2 regions of the Gordonia sp. 852002-50816_SCH5313054-c genome follow, and region 2 is predicted to be linked to the other one. Evidence: predicted binding sites of a transcription regulator. Region 2 holds the regulator's gene; the other holds the start of a gene.

Region 1 (8,035 bases), on a different contig from region 2:
CCGAGGGCAGTTGGTAGGCATCAAGATCGCATGTTCGACACAGACGCGGTGTAGCGGCAGTGACCATGTCGAGTTCCAGTATCCTTGCTGAGCAAGGCATTCGGGACAGTAGGAAGGGTCGAGGGGCATCGATTCCGAAGACTTACCGTACCGTTCCCAGTGCGTGCGAAATGCGGAAACAGCCTCGGATATGAGTCCTGCCCGGAGGTATCGGGCTCGTTCGTCCGGTAGCCCCACCGTATCCACAATCAAATCACTGTGCTCAGCGATATGCGCAGAGACTCGTGTGGGGGACCAGGCACTCGTTGGAATCCCGAGTTCTCGGAGTAGCGCGCGTGCGGTGAGTCCGTAGCGGTGGCCGAAACGGCGCAGCCAACTCGGTGCGGTCTCATCGTCCCTGGGGGCGACGAGTATGGGAAGCCGCCGCGGGTTGTACCCGTCTGGTATCGCAATTGCGGAGGGTAGTTGCTCCGCGTCGGTTCTCTCACCTCTTGGGAGTGGTGAGCCGCTGAGCGGCATTGTCAACGACGACCTCCTCCAGGATGCTCGCAGTAATTTGCTCGGTGCCCGTCTTAATAGCCAGATAGGCGGCCCGATCGAGCAGGTTCGTCAGTGAACCGATGTGCCCTTGCGTTCGGCGGAAGAGTTCCTTGCCGAAATCGGATAGTGTCCCAGGCGTTTGCGCGGCGAGCATTAGGTGCAATTCGAGGGCGTTGAGAAGCGAGATCCAGGCGACGTTGCTGGCATCGGAGTCGGTGTTGAACGGCGCGACGCGTGCACGTGTGGCACGGCGGGCAGTCTGTGCGTACACGGCACCGTCATCGCCTCCCAGGCCCTCGTCGAAGAACTTCTTCTCTGTGAGGCGTACACCGACGTAAATGAACGTGACCGCCATTTCGTTGGCCAAGCCCTTCAGATGATTGCTTACTTCGCGACCGTGACGGTCTCGAAAGTCGATGAAGTGAAGGTCATCGATGACAATTATCTGAGTCTCGCAGCTCCGTACGCAGTCGACCGCGAGCGCACCCAAACCAGAAGTATTCGCACCAGCTACCCCCAGATGGCCATAGAAGGCGAGGATCTTTCTGTTCAGGCCCTTGAGGGTGATTCCAGCATCGAGCGGGATGAAGGCGACCGGAATACGCTGATCGCCTGCGGCGGTCTCGCTGCTGAGGCGGCGAATTGCAGTTCGATGGAACTGCCTTGCGTAGCGGATGGCGATGGTGGTCTTACCGAGACCTGGCGGGGCGTCGATCACGACCGATCCGCGGAGGCGGTCGCCATCGCGACGGTTGGACGCCATGACTTGATCGATGACAGCGAAGGCGTGCGTGAGTTGAGCTGTCTTGACAGTCGGGAGGTTGGCATTCCATACAAAGCGAGCTTCGTTGTAGTCTTCGCGCTCGTCGTCGCTGAGCGCTGCGATCTGTCCCTTCGTGAGGAGTTCCAGGCTCGCGCGCGGCGGCGAATGCACGAAGTCGTGCCAGCCCACTTTTGACGCCAGGTTGTAGCGATGCGGTTGATTGTTTCGAAGCCATAGTGCCCATGGGTTACTCATTCGTCGAATACCTCATAGCTCGAATCGTCTGCACCTTGGTACTTCTCAAACACATCGAGGTCATCGTCCAAATCCCAACCTGGAGGGCGACGTTCTGCTCTCCTCGCGAGAAGGTCGATAACTCCTGGCAGTGATGCAATCTCGTCGTCAGGTTGGCCATCGCCAGTATCGCTTGCCGTGGAACGGGTGCTGGCCAGGCGTCGTGCGAGGGCGCGGTCGCGCTTGGATTTGGTGTTGCCTTTGGACCACTCATCGAGGAGGTTGCGGACGGCGTCCTGTGGGTCGACATGCCGGTTTTCGCGGACGGCCAGAAGCTTGGTGTAGTCGGCGGCGTCCGAGGAGAAGGGCTGGTCGAGTCCACCTGCGTGCTCCCAGACCAGAGGCGACCATTTGCCAGATGAGGGGTCGCGGAAGTACACGCGTCGAACATCGCCGCTGTCTATGTGGATTGGCCATTTTCTAGCCTTCGGACCACCGAAGTTGGACTTGCTATTCCGGTAAGGGTTGAGCGCCGCGCCATCGTATCGGCGCCCATCCACTTCTATGCCATAGTGCTGGATCGTGCGCCACTCCACATTGAGAAACTCGTACGCAAGGTCCGGTGAGGACGGGATGGTGAGTCCACCGGCGCGAGCCAGGCCGATCTCGTACATTTCGAGCGGTGATAGCTCGAGGCCGGGCGTCTCAGGGAGACACAAGCCTTCGTGTTTCGACCGGTGGTACACCCGAGCTGTCCACTCGCGAATTATCGACTCAAGCTCGGCGACGTAGTAGAACGCTTGACTCTCAATGTCTTCACCGCGGTGATAGACGTCGGGTCCCTTGTAGCCCGGCAGTTGCTGAAGCAGGCCGAGCCGAATGGTCTTGAAGAAGCGTTCGACAGTTGGCTTGTCTGACGCCTTCTTTACGATCGCAGGCTGAATCGAGATTCCGAGTCGCGCACAGGCGGATCTGACATGGTGCGAGAGGTAGATCTTGCCATGGTCAACAACGATTGACTCGGGTAGGCAGCCTGGGATGCTCGGAGTGGCATCGTCTGCGGTCGGGTCGTCGCGTTCGATTGCGATCGAACTAGGCACGCCGTGAAACGGCCACGCTCCGTCGTCGACCGGTTCTTGGGGCGTGACCGACTGGTGTAACACATTGGCCACGTCGATTGCCTTGGTTGAAATCGGGGTCAGGCGCAGACCGACAATGCAGCGTGTATAGAGGTCTTGCGCCACAGTGAGTTCGACCGGCACCCAACGCAGCGTGATCGGCTCCATCGCGAACACGTCGAGGCGCGTTGTGTCGAGTACGAAGTACTCTCCGGGGCGCGTGGCGCGCAAACGGCCATACGGGGCCTCCGGCCGGTCGGCGGCGATTCGCCGTGCCTTTCCGCTGCCAAATGAATAGCGACCCTTGGAGAGCTCGTCCAGCCAGCGGTAGGCGGTCGCATTGGATGGGGTGGGCGCCAGATCGGCGCCACACCGCTCGGTCAGCAGATTGTTGGCCTGGTCGATTACTATGTTTCTGCTGGGTGTGGATTCGCGTGTGTACCGATTGAGTACGTCGAGGCACGCCTCCCGCCAGAGTGGGTCGATCGGCGAGCGCTGCTTCCTTGCTTCGACGAGGCCGGCTGGTCCTGACTCTTGATACGCCTTCACCCAGCGTTTGACGGTGCGGTCAGACATGTTGTGTGCGAGAGCGACCGTTTCGGAGCTGCGACCGATAGAGTCGCCGCTGTTGTGATGCATCTCCAGTACTGCTTCGACGACGGCGAGCCGTGCGTTGTAAGTCTCTTGCTGTTTCTTCGTAAGATTCGAAAGCAGTTGTCCGGACGTCTCGCAGGGCCTGCGAGGTGCGTCGAGCGGCTGAGAAGACCTCACGAGGTGTGGAGTGCTCACCGCTCGTGTGCCGCGATCCGATTCGACTATCGACCGACTGTCGCTGATCTCGACTATGCGGACCACGGATCCGTCGATCCACACCCGATCGCCAACAGCAAGTCGATAAGTGTTGCTCATACGGCCTCGGCTCGATGGATCAAGGTGTTGTCGCCGAATGGCCGGGTGAGATCGGCCGTGAAGGTGCCCGTCCACAGAAGCTCGAGGACGATGTGTCGAGGCCGTGCAATCCGCTCGGCTGCGAGTGTGGCTTCAGCGTGCGCGATTGAGAGCTCCTCTGGAAATCGTTCGAGCACCGTCTGGAACAGGGCCGCGCGCGACTCGCGGCGAGCCTGAGAAGCGAATCTGATGTTGTTGATCAACGCCGAGTCCTCGCCGGTCCAAACCTCATAATCGGCGGAGAGGCGCTTGGACACCACCTTGGTCCACGTGAACACGGCCTTGACCTCGTCTTTCTGCGCGATTCGTGGATTCTTGACGTCCACGACCAAATATGACCCATCAGCCCGCGTCAGTAGGAGATCGGGACAGTGGCGTCGGCCGGTACCTCTGTCGTCGCCGGTGATCCAGAAAGGTTGCGCCGTGATCCAAACGACTTCGGGATCGAAGTCGGCAAGCAAGATGCGGTCGCGTTCGAGAAGGCTTTCGTAAACCACGTGGTCGGCTGTTGTACGGGTCCAAAAAAGACCTGGATAGTGGCGTTGGCCGGCGTGGGACGGTGGCAGGCGCACTGGCTGGGCTCGGGCCATCGAGCTGATCGAGTGATCCCTGACCTGACTGATGGTCTCGTCACCGGCTTCGGTAACGAAGCGAATCTCGGTCGCACCGATCTGATCAGGCATTTTGCTATCGTGCCGCATGACAGCCCGATGAGAACGATGACACGCCTATGACAAGCCGATGAGAAAATGACACGTTCGGTGAGAAGCTACACCGCCTCAGGCGAAATCTGCCCGGGAACAAACATCCTGCCACCCAGGTTGAGTCCATCAGACTGAACTTTGGAGGTTAAATGTCTGACACGTATTCAGTGCCCGTCCTCTTCGTTCCTGATCTGGTCGTCCTGCCCGGCATGGTTGTGCCGGTGCCTCTCGACGACGCTGCTCAGGCGACAGTGGACGCGGCCCGGGCCAGTGAGTCCGGAAAACTGCTGGTCGCTCCCCGCCTGGACGACCGGTATCCCACCTATGGCGTTCTGGCGTCGATCGTGCAGGTCGGGCGTATGCCCGGCGGTGTGCAAGCTGCCGTCGTCAAGGGCGAAACGCGCGCCCACATCGGCACCGGAACCACCGGCCACGGCAACGCACTGTGGGTCGAGGTAACCGAGGTCGACGACGTCGAGGCGACGCCCGAGACCAAGGCGCTGGCCGCCGAGTACAAGAAGCTCGTACTGGCCATGCTGCAACGTCGTGAGGCGTGGCAGATCATCGACGCGGTCAACAAGATGACCGACCCGTCGGATCTCGCCGACACGTCGGGCTACTCGTCGTGGCTCGACGACGTCCAGAAGCGACAGCTCCTCGAGACGCCGGATGTCGGTGAACGACTGCAACTGCTGATCGACTGGACCAGCGAGCACATCGCCGAGACCGAGGTCTCCGACAAGATCGCCGACGACGTCCGCAACGGGATGGAGAAGCAGCAGAAGGAATTCCTGCTTCGCCAGCAACTCGCCGCAATCCGAAAGGAACTCGGTGAGGACGAGCCCGACGGTGCCGACGACTATCGCGGTCGCGTCGAAACGGCCGATCTTCCCGACAACGTGCGCGAAGCCGCACTGCGTGAGGTCGGCAAACTCGAGCGCGCCAGCGACCAGTCACCCGAAACCGGTTGGATCAGAACATGGTTGGACACCGTGCTCGATCTGCCGTGGAGCGTCACCACCGAGGATTCGACAGACATCAAGGGTGCCCGCGAGATCCTCGACGCCGATCACCACGGTCTCGACGACGTGAAAGATCGCATCGTCGAATATCTGGCGGTGCGTGCCCGACGTGCCGAGCGCAAGCTGCAGGTCGTCGGCGGACGTGGTTCCGGTGCCGTGATGGTGCTGGCCGGTCCTCCCGGTGTCGGCAAGACGTCGCTGGGTGAGTCGGTTGCCCGTGCGCTGGGGCGCAAGTTCGTGCGCGTCGCTCTCGGCGGTGTGCGCGACGAGGCTGAGATCCGCGGTCACCGTCGTACCTATGTCGGCGCACTGCCCGGACGCATCGTGCGTGCCATCGGCGAAGCGGGATCGATGAATCCCGTTGTGCTGCTGGACGAGATCGACAAGGTTGGCTCCGACTTCCGGGGCGATCCCGCGGCCGCGCTGCTCGAGGTCCTCGACCCCGCGCAGAACCACACGTTCCGCGATCACTACCTCGATCTCGACCTCGACCTGTCCGACGTCGTGTTCCTCGCGACAGCCAACGTCATCGAGAACATCCCGTCGGCCCTGCTCGACCGTATGGAGCTCGTCACGATCGACGGCTACACCGAGGACGACAAGGTTGCCATCGCCCGCGACTTCCTGCTCCCGCGGCAGGAGGAGCGTGCTGCGCTCACCAAGGATGAGGTTTCGGTGACCGAGGATGCGCTGCGGGAGATCGCTGCCAACTACACCCGCGAGCCGGGTGTGCGGCAGTACGAGCGACTGCTCGCCAAGCTGTTCCGCAAGGTTGCGACCAACGTCGAAAGCGGCAAGGCCACAACGCCTGTCACGATCGAGGAGTCCGATCTCAAGGAGTACCTCGGCCGTGCCCGGTTCACGCCGGAGTCCGAAGAGCGTACGGCTGTGCCCGGTGTTGCCACCGGACTTGCCGTGACCGGAATGGGCGGCGACGTGCTGTTCATCGAGGCCAATCGCACCGACACGGGCGAGGGTAAGGGAGGTCTGCAACTGACCGGCCAGCTCGGCGACGTCATGAAGGAGTCCGCGCAGATCGCACTGTCGTACGTCCGTGCACACGCACGCGAACTCGGTGTCGATCCGAAGAACCTGGAGGGCACGATCCACGTGCACGTTCCGGCGGGCGCGGTGCCCAAGGACGGTCCGAGTGCCGGCATCACCATGGTGACAGCCCTGGTGTCGATGGCAACGGGTCGCAAGGTCCGTGCCGAGGTGGGCATGACCGGCGAGGTCACACTCAACGGTCGCGTGCTCCCGATCGGTGGGCTCAAGCAGAAACTGCTTGCGGCACAACGCAACGGGCTGACGCAGGTGTTCATCTCACCGCGCAACGAGGCCGACCTCGATGACGTCCCGGCAGAGATCCTCGACGCCGTCACGGTCACTCCGGTGGCCGACGTTGCCGACGTCGTCGCACAGGCTCTCGAGCCGGTCGCCGACGCCGCGCGGACGGCCGCTTGATCCTGGTCGATCAACCCGACCTCTGATCGGAGATGGGGCGCACCGATTACGGTGCGCCCCATCGTTTTATCCAGAGAACCTCATCGGTGAAACGATCACATGGTCGGCGGCATGAGCACCGTGTCGATCATGTACACCGTGGCGTTTGCGGTCTTGACGCCACCGCAGACGACGCCTGCGTTGTTGACCTTGAGATCGTTGCCCGATCCGGTGACCGTGACATCCTGACCCTCGAGGGTCTTGTGTGTCCCGTCGATCATGTCGGGTGCGATCTGTCCCGAAACGACGTGGTAGGTAAGGATTTTGGTGAGCAGATCCTTATCGGTCTTCAGCTTGTCGATCGTCGCGGCGTCGAGCTTCGCGAAGGCGTCGTCGGTGGGCGCGAAGACGGTGTACTGGCCGTTGTTGAGCGTATCCACCAGGTTCACCTGCGGATTGAGCTGCCCCGACACCGCCTGCGTCAGCGTCTTGAGCATCGGGTTGTGGGATGCCGCAGTGGCAACCGGGTCCATCGCCATACCCTCGACCGAGCCACTACCCGACGGATTGGCCTTCGCGTAGTCGGCACATCCCGGCCCCACGAGCGACGCCGGTTCGGCGGTACCGCTGCTCATCGGCATTGCCGACGACGACATCGGGGCCATCGACGACGTGGCCGAATCCGACGACGAACTGCTGTCGTCAGAGCATCCCGCGATCACTCCCACGGTCAGTACGGCGCCTGCTGCTGCGAGAGTCAGGCGTTGAAATCTGTTGGCTACCATGATCGATCCCATCATTGAGGAACAAACCCACCGTGCTGTGAGTCTCGGAGGGCATTCGCAGGAGACCAGACCCCGGATGGGTGAAAAGAAAAGAAATCTCACGACCCATCCGCACAGGGCACTCGAACGAAGTACTGCAGAAGTCGACGATCGACGAGCTGACTTCGGTGAGGAGTGTGGCCATGGGTCAGCGATCAAAAACGCGTCAGCGATCCGAAATGCGTCGGCCGTTCGAAACGTGGCTTCGTGCTGTGGTTTCCGGCATGCTTGCCGTGTTCGGCGGTATAGCGGCAGGCGAGTTGGCGGCTATTCCCTTGTCTCGCATGGCCTCACCTTTCCAGGCGGTAACCGCATTTCTCGTCGACAACTCACCCGCTCCTGCTCGGGAGTGGGCCATCACGACGTTCGGAACCAACGACAAACCGGCGCTGATGATCGGTGTCGTAATCGCTCTCGCCCTACTCTCGATGCTGGCGGG
Region 2 (8,035 bases):
TACCGCGTTCACCGTGGCGACGAGCGCACCCCTGAGGCGCTCAAGGTGCTGCATTCCGATGAAACCGGCAATACCCGCGCTGCCGAACGTTTCGAGCGTGAGTTCACCATCGCATCCCGACTCCACCACCCGAACATCGTCGAGATGTACACGCGCGGGAAGATCCAACCCGACGCACAGACGAACCGCCGAGCACAGGCTCTCGGCGTCCCCGCAGACCGTGTTCCGCCGACGCTGTGGATCGCCATGCAATACGTCGACGGCCCCGCCGCGGTCGCCCTGATCCCCTCGCCGACAACCGAACCGGCAGTACCGACCATTGTCCATGTGGCCAAACAGATCGCGGCGGCAATCGATTTCGCGCACTCCCGCGACGTCTTGCATCGCGACGTCAAGCCCGCCAACATCCTGCTGACCTCATCGCGCCCCGACACCGACGCGTTGCTCTCCGACTTCGGCATCGCGCAGCTCGTCGACGACAATCGGCCACTCGCGCGCAACGGCCGAGTCCAGGGATCGATCGCCTACGCGTCTCCGGAACTCCTTCAGGCCAAGCAACTCTCACCGGCAACCGACGAATACGCCTTCGCCTGCACGCTCACCGAACTCCTCACCGGCGCTCCGCCTTACCCACGTGCGACGGCGTTCGGCATCACCAACGCACATCTGCGCGACGACCCGCCGTTGCTGACCCGACGTCGACCATGGCTTCCATCGGCGCTCAATTCGGTATTCGCCAAGGCCCTCGCCAAGAAGCCGGCCGATCGCTACTCGACGTGCAGCGAGTTTGCCGACATCGTCGCCCGCAACCTCCGCGACGTCCCGGTCCCTCAGCCCGCCGCGGGGCGCCGGCCGTGGCGTCGCCCCTGAGAGCGGCGCCCGAGCGACATTCTGAGACGCCCGACCCGCTTTCGATCTGTGACACACGACACAGTTCTTCGATTGTTAAATCGGACATCGAATCGGCATTCGGCCCGCGTCTCAACACAATTGGGCCGGCGCGCCGTCAAATCGACGGCCATTGGGTGTCGAGATCGTTAACATTCTGCGTCATCTCGACGTAGCGAAGAGCCGATAGCGTCAGGGGCCGTCCACGTTGTCCACACGGTCTATCGTCCACAAGCGCACGGGGAGCCATGACAGCCGAACCAACGACGCAGTACGACAATTCAGCACTCGCCCACGAGGACGAGGGCTATCAGAAGGCACTCAAACCGCGGCAGATCCAGATGATCGCCATCGGTGGCGCGATCGGAACCGGCCTGTTCATGGGTGCGGGCTCCCGCCTCCACGACGCAGGCCCCGGCCTGTTCATCACCTACGCCGTGTGCGGCGTCTTCGTCTTCTTCATCCTCCGCGCACTCGGCGAACTCGTCCTCCACCGACCCTCATCGGGATCGTTCGTCTCCTACGCGCGCGAATTCTTCGGTGAGAAAACAGCATTCGTCACCGGCTGGCTCTACTTCTTCAACTGGGCCGCCACCGCGATCGTCGACGTCACGGCCGTGGCACTCTACGTGCACTACTGGGGAATGTTCGGGGCGATCCCGCAATGGCTGATCGCGCTCATCGCCCTCTGCATCGTGCTGACCATGAACATCATCTCGGTCAAACTCTTCGGTGAGATGGAATTCTGGGCGTCGATCATCAAGGTCACCGCACTCGTGACGTTCCTCGTCGTCGGAATCGTCTTCCTCGCAGGACGTTTCGACATCGAGGGCGCCTCGACCGGGTTCAGCGTCATCTCCGACAACGGCGGAATGTTCCCCACGGGATTGTTCTCGTTGGTGATCGTGACGTCGGGCGTCATCTTTGCCTATGCCGCAGTCGAATTGGTCGGCACCGCTGCGGGTGAGACCGCCGAGCCGGCGAAAGTGATGCCGCGAGCGATCAACTCGGTGATCCTGCGTATCGCCGTGTTCTACGTGGGGTCCCTGATCGTTCTCGCCCTGCTACTTCCCTACACCACCTACAAGGCCGACGAGAGTCCGTTCGTCACCTTCTTCTCGAAGATCGGCGTACCGGCGGCGGGCGGGATCATGAACCTCGTCGTGCTCACTGCGGCGATGTCGAGTCTCAACGCAGGCCTGTACTCGACGGGCCGCACCCTGCGCTCCATGGCGCTCAACGGAACTGCACCGTCATTCACCGGCAAGATGAACAGGAACGGCGTTCCGTTCGGTGGCATCGCGCTGACAGGAGCGCTGACCTTCCTCGGTGTCATCCTCAACCTGTTCGTTCCCGAAGACGCCTTCAACATCGCGCTCGACCTCTCCGCACTCGGAATCATCTCCACGTGGGCGATGATCGTCGCCTGTCAGATCCAGCTGTACCGGTGGGAGAAGAAGGGCATACTCACACGGCCTTCATTCCGACTCCCGGGCACGCCGTACACCAGCTACGCCACCCTGATCTTCCTCGCGGCGGTGGTCGTCCTGATGTGTTACGACGACATCTGGAATCTCATCGCGATCATCGTCGGAGCGCCACTGCTGGTCGCGGGCTGGTATGCCTGCCGGTCGAAGGTGCTGGCACTCGCGGCGCAGCGCCAGGGCTACACCGGCGAATACCCCGTCATGCCCGAGCCTCCGGTTCCGGAAGGCCCCGAGGACAAATAGCAGTTCTTTTCGTACGACGCCCCTCACGCCTGGCCGTGGGGGGCGTCGTCGACGTTGTACACACGTAGAGCGTTGTCGCGGAGGACCTTTCGCAAGAGATCGTCTCCCCACGGACTGAGTACGTCGAGGAGTGCGCCGACGACCATCGACATGGTCGCATTGGGCCGGTCGAGGGGAAAGTTGGACCCGAAGAGAAGTCGTTCCGATCCGAAATGGCTCACCATGTGCCCGATGAGGGGACCGATCATCTCGGCGAGGGTCTTCCGGCTCCCGATGTTGCCATGGGGGTCGTGTCCGTAACCGAGAATCGGCATCGCCAATCCGGACAGCTTCATCACGATATTCGGTTGCGCGGCAAGGCTCACCACCCGCTCATGCCACAGGCGCATGATGTCTGCACGCGCCGCGGCAGTGTTGCCGGTCCGCACACCCATCGGTCCGAAAACACCCACCGGCGCTCCGATGTGGTCGACGACGACCGTGGCCTCGGGATACTCGCGCGCCAAACTGATCACGTCGTAGAGCTGATGTGAATAGACAAACGCCTCCAACACCAGGCCCCGACGCACCGCCTCACCGAAGCCGCGTAGTGCGGACGTCGACGCCAGCAGACCATCATCCGGCGTCGAATCACGGACGCGTGGATCGGGATGGCGTGCTGCAAGCACTCGGACTGCGCGCACGAGAGGCGTGATGTCGAGTTGTGCGTCGAGTTGCGTCGCAAAGTTGGGCGAACTCGGATCGCCGTGCACGATGATCGCTCCCAGCCGCGGGGCACCGTCGCGACCGAAGGGAAGCCCGATTGTGTAGCGGGTTTCCGATAGTTCCTCGGCCTCGACGTCGGAAATCATGTCGATGTCGCCCGCGTATGCCCGCCAGTGGGAATCGGCGACGATGACGGTGTCGATCGCGGCGCCTGCGACCGTGGGCACTCCCGCGATGTCTTTGACATAGTGTTCGGTCTCGTAGGGGCGCGCGATGACCGACGGCGTCAGAACGTATTCTCTGTCGGCCTGCGAGACCAGCAGGGTGAATGCGCGTTCGCCGAGCCACGGCGTGAGTCGTCGTACCCGCGCGAGGCCCTTTGCCCGCCAAGGAGTCTGACGCGGATTCCATTGCAACATATGCGCGTCGACGATTCCCGGAAGCACGTTTTCCAGGGAGACCACAAGTACAGGATCCCACATCCTGCATATTTTTGGATCAATTGGCTGTCTGGAAGGTGCGGATTCTTTCCACTGACACACCTTTCGCCGCCTCGGGCACCCCGCGCCGACGAGGGGGCAGAATAAGGAGGTTGTCGACGAGGCCACACGATCGGAGGTGAGCATGGGCGGGCACTCGCGCCACGCGCTGCACCACGTGCGTCAGGTCATCGGACGCGACCCCGACGCGTTCACGCGCGGCGTCTTCACGCGCCTTTTTGCTCTCGATCCCGACCTTCGCGACCTTTTTCCCGCGCAGATGTCGCATCTGCGTGAGGCGTTCTTCGGAGTGATCGACCACGCCCTCGAAGTGATTCCGGCCGACGACGGCCACACCGACCTCGTCGAACTGCTCGCACAGCTCGGGCGCGATCACCGCAAGTTCGGCGTGCTGCCTGCGCACTACCCCCTGATGTGCACCGCGCTCATCGGTGAGTTCCGCGCGCTGCTCGACGGCTACTGGGACGGCGACACCGAGGAGACAGTCACCCAGGCGATGATGTTGACCACCGGCGTGATGCGAGGTGCGGCCGAGATGGCGTCCGGGCCGCCGACCTGGACCGCGCAGGTGGTCGAGAAGTATCGGATCACCCGCGACCTCGCCGTCGTGCGGCTCGTCAGCGCCGATCCGCTGCGCTTTTCGGTCGGGCAGTACCTCGAGGTGGCAATTCCGCAATGGCCGCACGAGTGGCGGCATCTCTCGCCTGCGATTCCACCCAATGACGATGGCGAGATCGAATTCCACGTCCGCGCCGTTCCCGGTGGCGTCGTGAGTTCTGCGATCGTGTCGACGACGCGCGTCGGCGATGTCTGGAAGCTGGCGCAGCACCACGGAACACTGCACATCGAACGGGACCACGACGTCCTCATGGTCGCGGGCGGTACCGGACTCGCTCCGCTGCGCGCGCTGCTGATCGAGATGTCGAAGCGGGCCGACTCGCCGTCGACGCACATCTTCTACGGCATGCGCTACCCCGGCGAACTCTACGATCTGGCGGTGCTGGCGCGCATCGCGTCGACCAATCCCTGGCTGCGCGTTACTGCGGTGTCGCAGGAGACCGACGACCCGTGGTGGTTGAACTCGATCGCATCACCCGAGGAACTCGGCGTCGATCACCGGATCGGTGTGCTGCCAGATGTTGTTGCGGCAGAGACAGATTGGAGCGGCCATCAGGCGCTCGTCGTCGGCTCTCCGCAGATGGTGACGGCCACGCGTCGTCGACTCATCATCGCCGGCGTGCGGGCGAGCAGAATCCAATCCGATCCCGTGTTCTGACGGCGCCACAGCGACCTCAGTTCTCGCCTGTCCCCTGCCCTTGCTCGCCGCCGCCTTCGGACTGCCCGGGCACGGTGACAGTGACCGTGGAGGTCTCGGTGACCGTCGCGGTCTCTGTCTCGGTACCCGCCGGGGCTTCCACCGTCCTGGTGACCGTCGGCGGTCGGACCGTCGTCGTGCGGACCTCGCTCCTGGTCTCGGTCTGCGTTTCGGTGACGGCGTCGCCCTCGCGCGTGACGGTTGCCTGTTGCGGGGTGTCGGTGACCGTCACCGTGGACGGCGTGGTGTTCGGTGTGGCGCTCTCGTTGTCGTTGCTGGCGTGCAGTGCGGTCAGCCCGATTGCGCCGAGTAGCACGGCGACCCCGATCGCCGCGCCCAGCGCCCACCAGCGCAGCCCTGTCGCATCGCGAGGAGCGCGCGTGGGTGCTGCGGCGGCATACGCGACCTGTTCCGAGTCGCCTGCCGGCAACACCGTCGTCTTCGCCGGGGTGGCGGCAGCGCCCGCGGCAAGAGCGAGAGCAGGCATCTCGGCAATCGACACCGGGCGTGTGACCGCATATTCGAGCGCAGGCGCAACGCCGGGCAATTCCGCGCCCGACCCGGTGCAGACGACGGAGCTCAACCGGGAGCCGCCATCGGCGTCGAGGATCAGTCGGGCGACATCGTCGGCGCCCTGTGCATCGGTGACCGGAATCCCCTCGAGCGTCGAGTTGTCGCGGGTGTCGAGCAGCTGGCCGGTGGTGTTGTCGACGAGCGCCACGCACACGCCGTCGGCGGGCTCGCCTGTGCGTGCAAGGTTCACCACAGCCGTCACGCCTGCCCCGCCCGGAGACGAGCGCGCGACGGCGAGCATGGCGCCCGCGATGTCGTCGACGCTGGTGATCCGGTACCAGGGCGGCGTCGACGGTCCGGGCGTGAAGGCCTGCGCGAGATAGTTGCGGGTGCTCGGACGCGAGCAGGAAACGATGAGGTGATCGACCTCGAACGGGACCGACTCGACCAGTTCCGTGATGGCCGCGGCCGCCGATTCGGGGAGGTAATCGGGCAGATCGACGAGATTGCTGGCCGCGATCTCGTCTGCACCGCCGGCGCCGGAGCGAATGACGACCGACGCGATCTCGTCGCCGACAACAGACACGCCCAGGGACACCGGCCCTGTCGGCCCTGCGCCTGATGCCTGCGTCCCGGTCGGCTGTGTCACCGTTGACTCCCCACGTTGCTGTGAGAAGTCAGCCTAACGTGTGCTCCCCGGCGGCCAACCGGCCGTCGGGGAGCATGGGTAGAAAACAGCGTCTGATCAGTCTTTGCGCTTGGTGCGTCGTGGTTGCCAGACGACCAACGCGCTCGTGCGTGGGACCGGCACCAACTCGCCACCGCGGCGACCGGACTGCTCGACTTGGCTCTGCAGTTCACCGACTCGCTGTTGGAGCGCGTCGACCTGATTGGTGAGGTCGATGATGCGCTTGATGCCCGCGAGGTTGACGCCTTCCTCCTGCGAGAGACGTTGGATCTCTCTCAGGAGTTCGACGTCGCGCGGCGAGTAGCGGCGTCCGCCTCCCGTCGTGCGTTGCGGCGTGACGAGTCCGAGCCGGTCATACGTGCGCAGTGTCTGCGCATGCATCCCTGCCAGTTCGGCGGCGACCGAGATCATGAACGTCGCGCTCGAATCCTCGAAGTCTCGACTCGCCATGGCTCATCGCCCCCATCCTGCACGGGGGTCGAATCCGCTCGCCTTCTCTGCCTCGGCGTACTTCTTGAGTGCCTCGGTCGCGGAGTCGTCGAGTGTGCCCGGCACCTCGACCTTCACGGTGACCAACAGGTCGCCCGCGCCTCCGGAACGCTTCGGCACACCACGTCCACGGACACGCAAAGTGCGTCCGTCTGTGGTGTTCGGCGGGATCTTGACTCCCACCGACCCCTCGAGCGTCGGCACGGAAACCGTTGCACCGAGCACCAATTCGGAGAAGCTGACCGGCAGCTGAACCTTGAGGTCGTTGCCGCTGCGGGTGAAGATCTTGTCGGCGGTCACGTGGACGACCACATAAAGGTCGCCCGACGGTGCACCGCGTCGGCCCGCTTCGCCCTGGCCTGCCAACCGAATTCGTTGTCCGTCTTCGACGCCTGCCGGGATACGCACGTTGATGGTGCGCGCCCTGACCTTCACGCCGGAGCCGTCGCAGTCGCTACACGGATCGTCGATCCGCGATCCCGTGCCCTGGCAATCCTGGCACGGCTCACTGAAACCGAACGCGCCCTGATTGCGGCTCACCAGCCCGGATCCGTTGCAGGTCGGGCAGACTCGCGGACTAGTACCCGGCTTGGCGCCACTTCCGTGGCATGTCGTACAGGGGGCCGGGCTTGTTACGCGGAGCGGTACGGTCGTACCGACCGCAGCATCCTTGAACGACAGCGTCGTCTCGGTCTCGAGATCGTTGCCGCGACGCGGCCGCGTTGCCGTCGATGAGCGCGACGAACCTCCGCGGTTGAACAGATCGCCGAACAAGTCGCCGAAGCCGCCGCTCGATTCACCTCCGCCACCGAACAGGTCGCCGAGGTCGCCGATGTTGAAATCGGCACCGTTGCTCGTCGAATAACGAGTCCCGCCGCCGCCGGGGAACCCTCCCGGGAAACCGTTTCCGCCGCCGCGGAATTGACCGCCGGCGAACATGGCACGGGTCTCGTCGTACTCCTTACGCTTGTCGGCGTCGGAGAGCACGCTGTGGGCTTCAGACACCCGCTTGAATCGTTCTTCGGCTTCCTTGTCTCCCGGATTGGCATCGGGATGCAGCTCGCGAGCGAGCTTGCGGTAAGCCTTCTTGATCTCTTCAGCCGAAGCGTCAGAAGCAACGCCCAGGTCCTTGTAGAAGTCGTGTTCGAGCCATTCTCGTTGTGGAGCCACCAGACGTCACCTCCTTCGTAGTTGTGTGAAGTTGTCT

The links. Region 2 encodes HspR, which represses chaperone genes until heat shock. Its sites were predicted from a motif close to ANNTGAGTNNNNNNNACTCANNT; they were not measured.
Region 1: a site for HspR is predicted at 4,423-4,445, ahead of lon (endopeptidase La). Genes of this name have one in related genera too.

The regions. Positions count from the first base shown of each region.
Region 1 covers NZ_LZTE01000069.1:6,875-14,909, reverse strand. The annotation lists partial or broken gene A5788_RS24615 (TniQ family protein) at 37-519, opposite strand; gene A5788_RS18605 (ATP-binding protein) at 485-1,558, opposite strand; gene A5788_RS18600 (helix-turn-helix domain-containing protein) at 1,555-3,564, opposite strand; gene A5788_RS18595 (TnsA-like heteromeric transposase endonuclease subunit) at 3,561-4,193, opposite strand; gene lon (endopeptidase La) at 4,457-6,793, shown strand; gene A5788_RS18585 (fasciclin domain-containing protein) at 6,889-7,557, opposite strand; gene A5788_RS18580 (molybdopterin-dependent oxidoreductase) at 7,776-8,035, shown strand, end outside.
Region 2 covers NZ_LZTE01000055.1:98,790-106,824, forward strand. The annotation lists gene A5788_RS13300 (serine/threonine-protein kinase) at 1-870, shown strand, start outside; gene A5788_RS13305 (amino acid permease) at 1,137-2,618, shown strand; gene A5788_RS13310 (amidohydrolase family protein) at 2,642-3,805, opposite strand; gene A5788_RS13315 (FAD-binding oxidoreductase) at 3,948-5,099, shown strand; gene A5788_RS13320 (hypothetical protein) at 5,116-6,300, opposite strand; gene A5788_RS13325 (heat shock protein transcriptional repressor HspR) at 6,397-6,789, opposite strand; gene dnaJ (molecular chaperone DnaJ) at 6,793-7,998, opposite strand.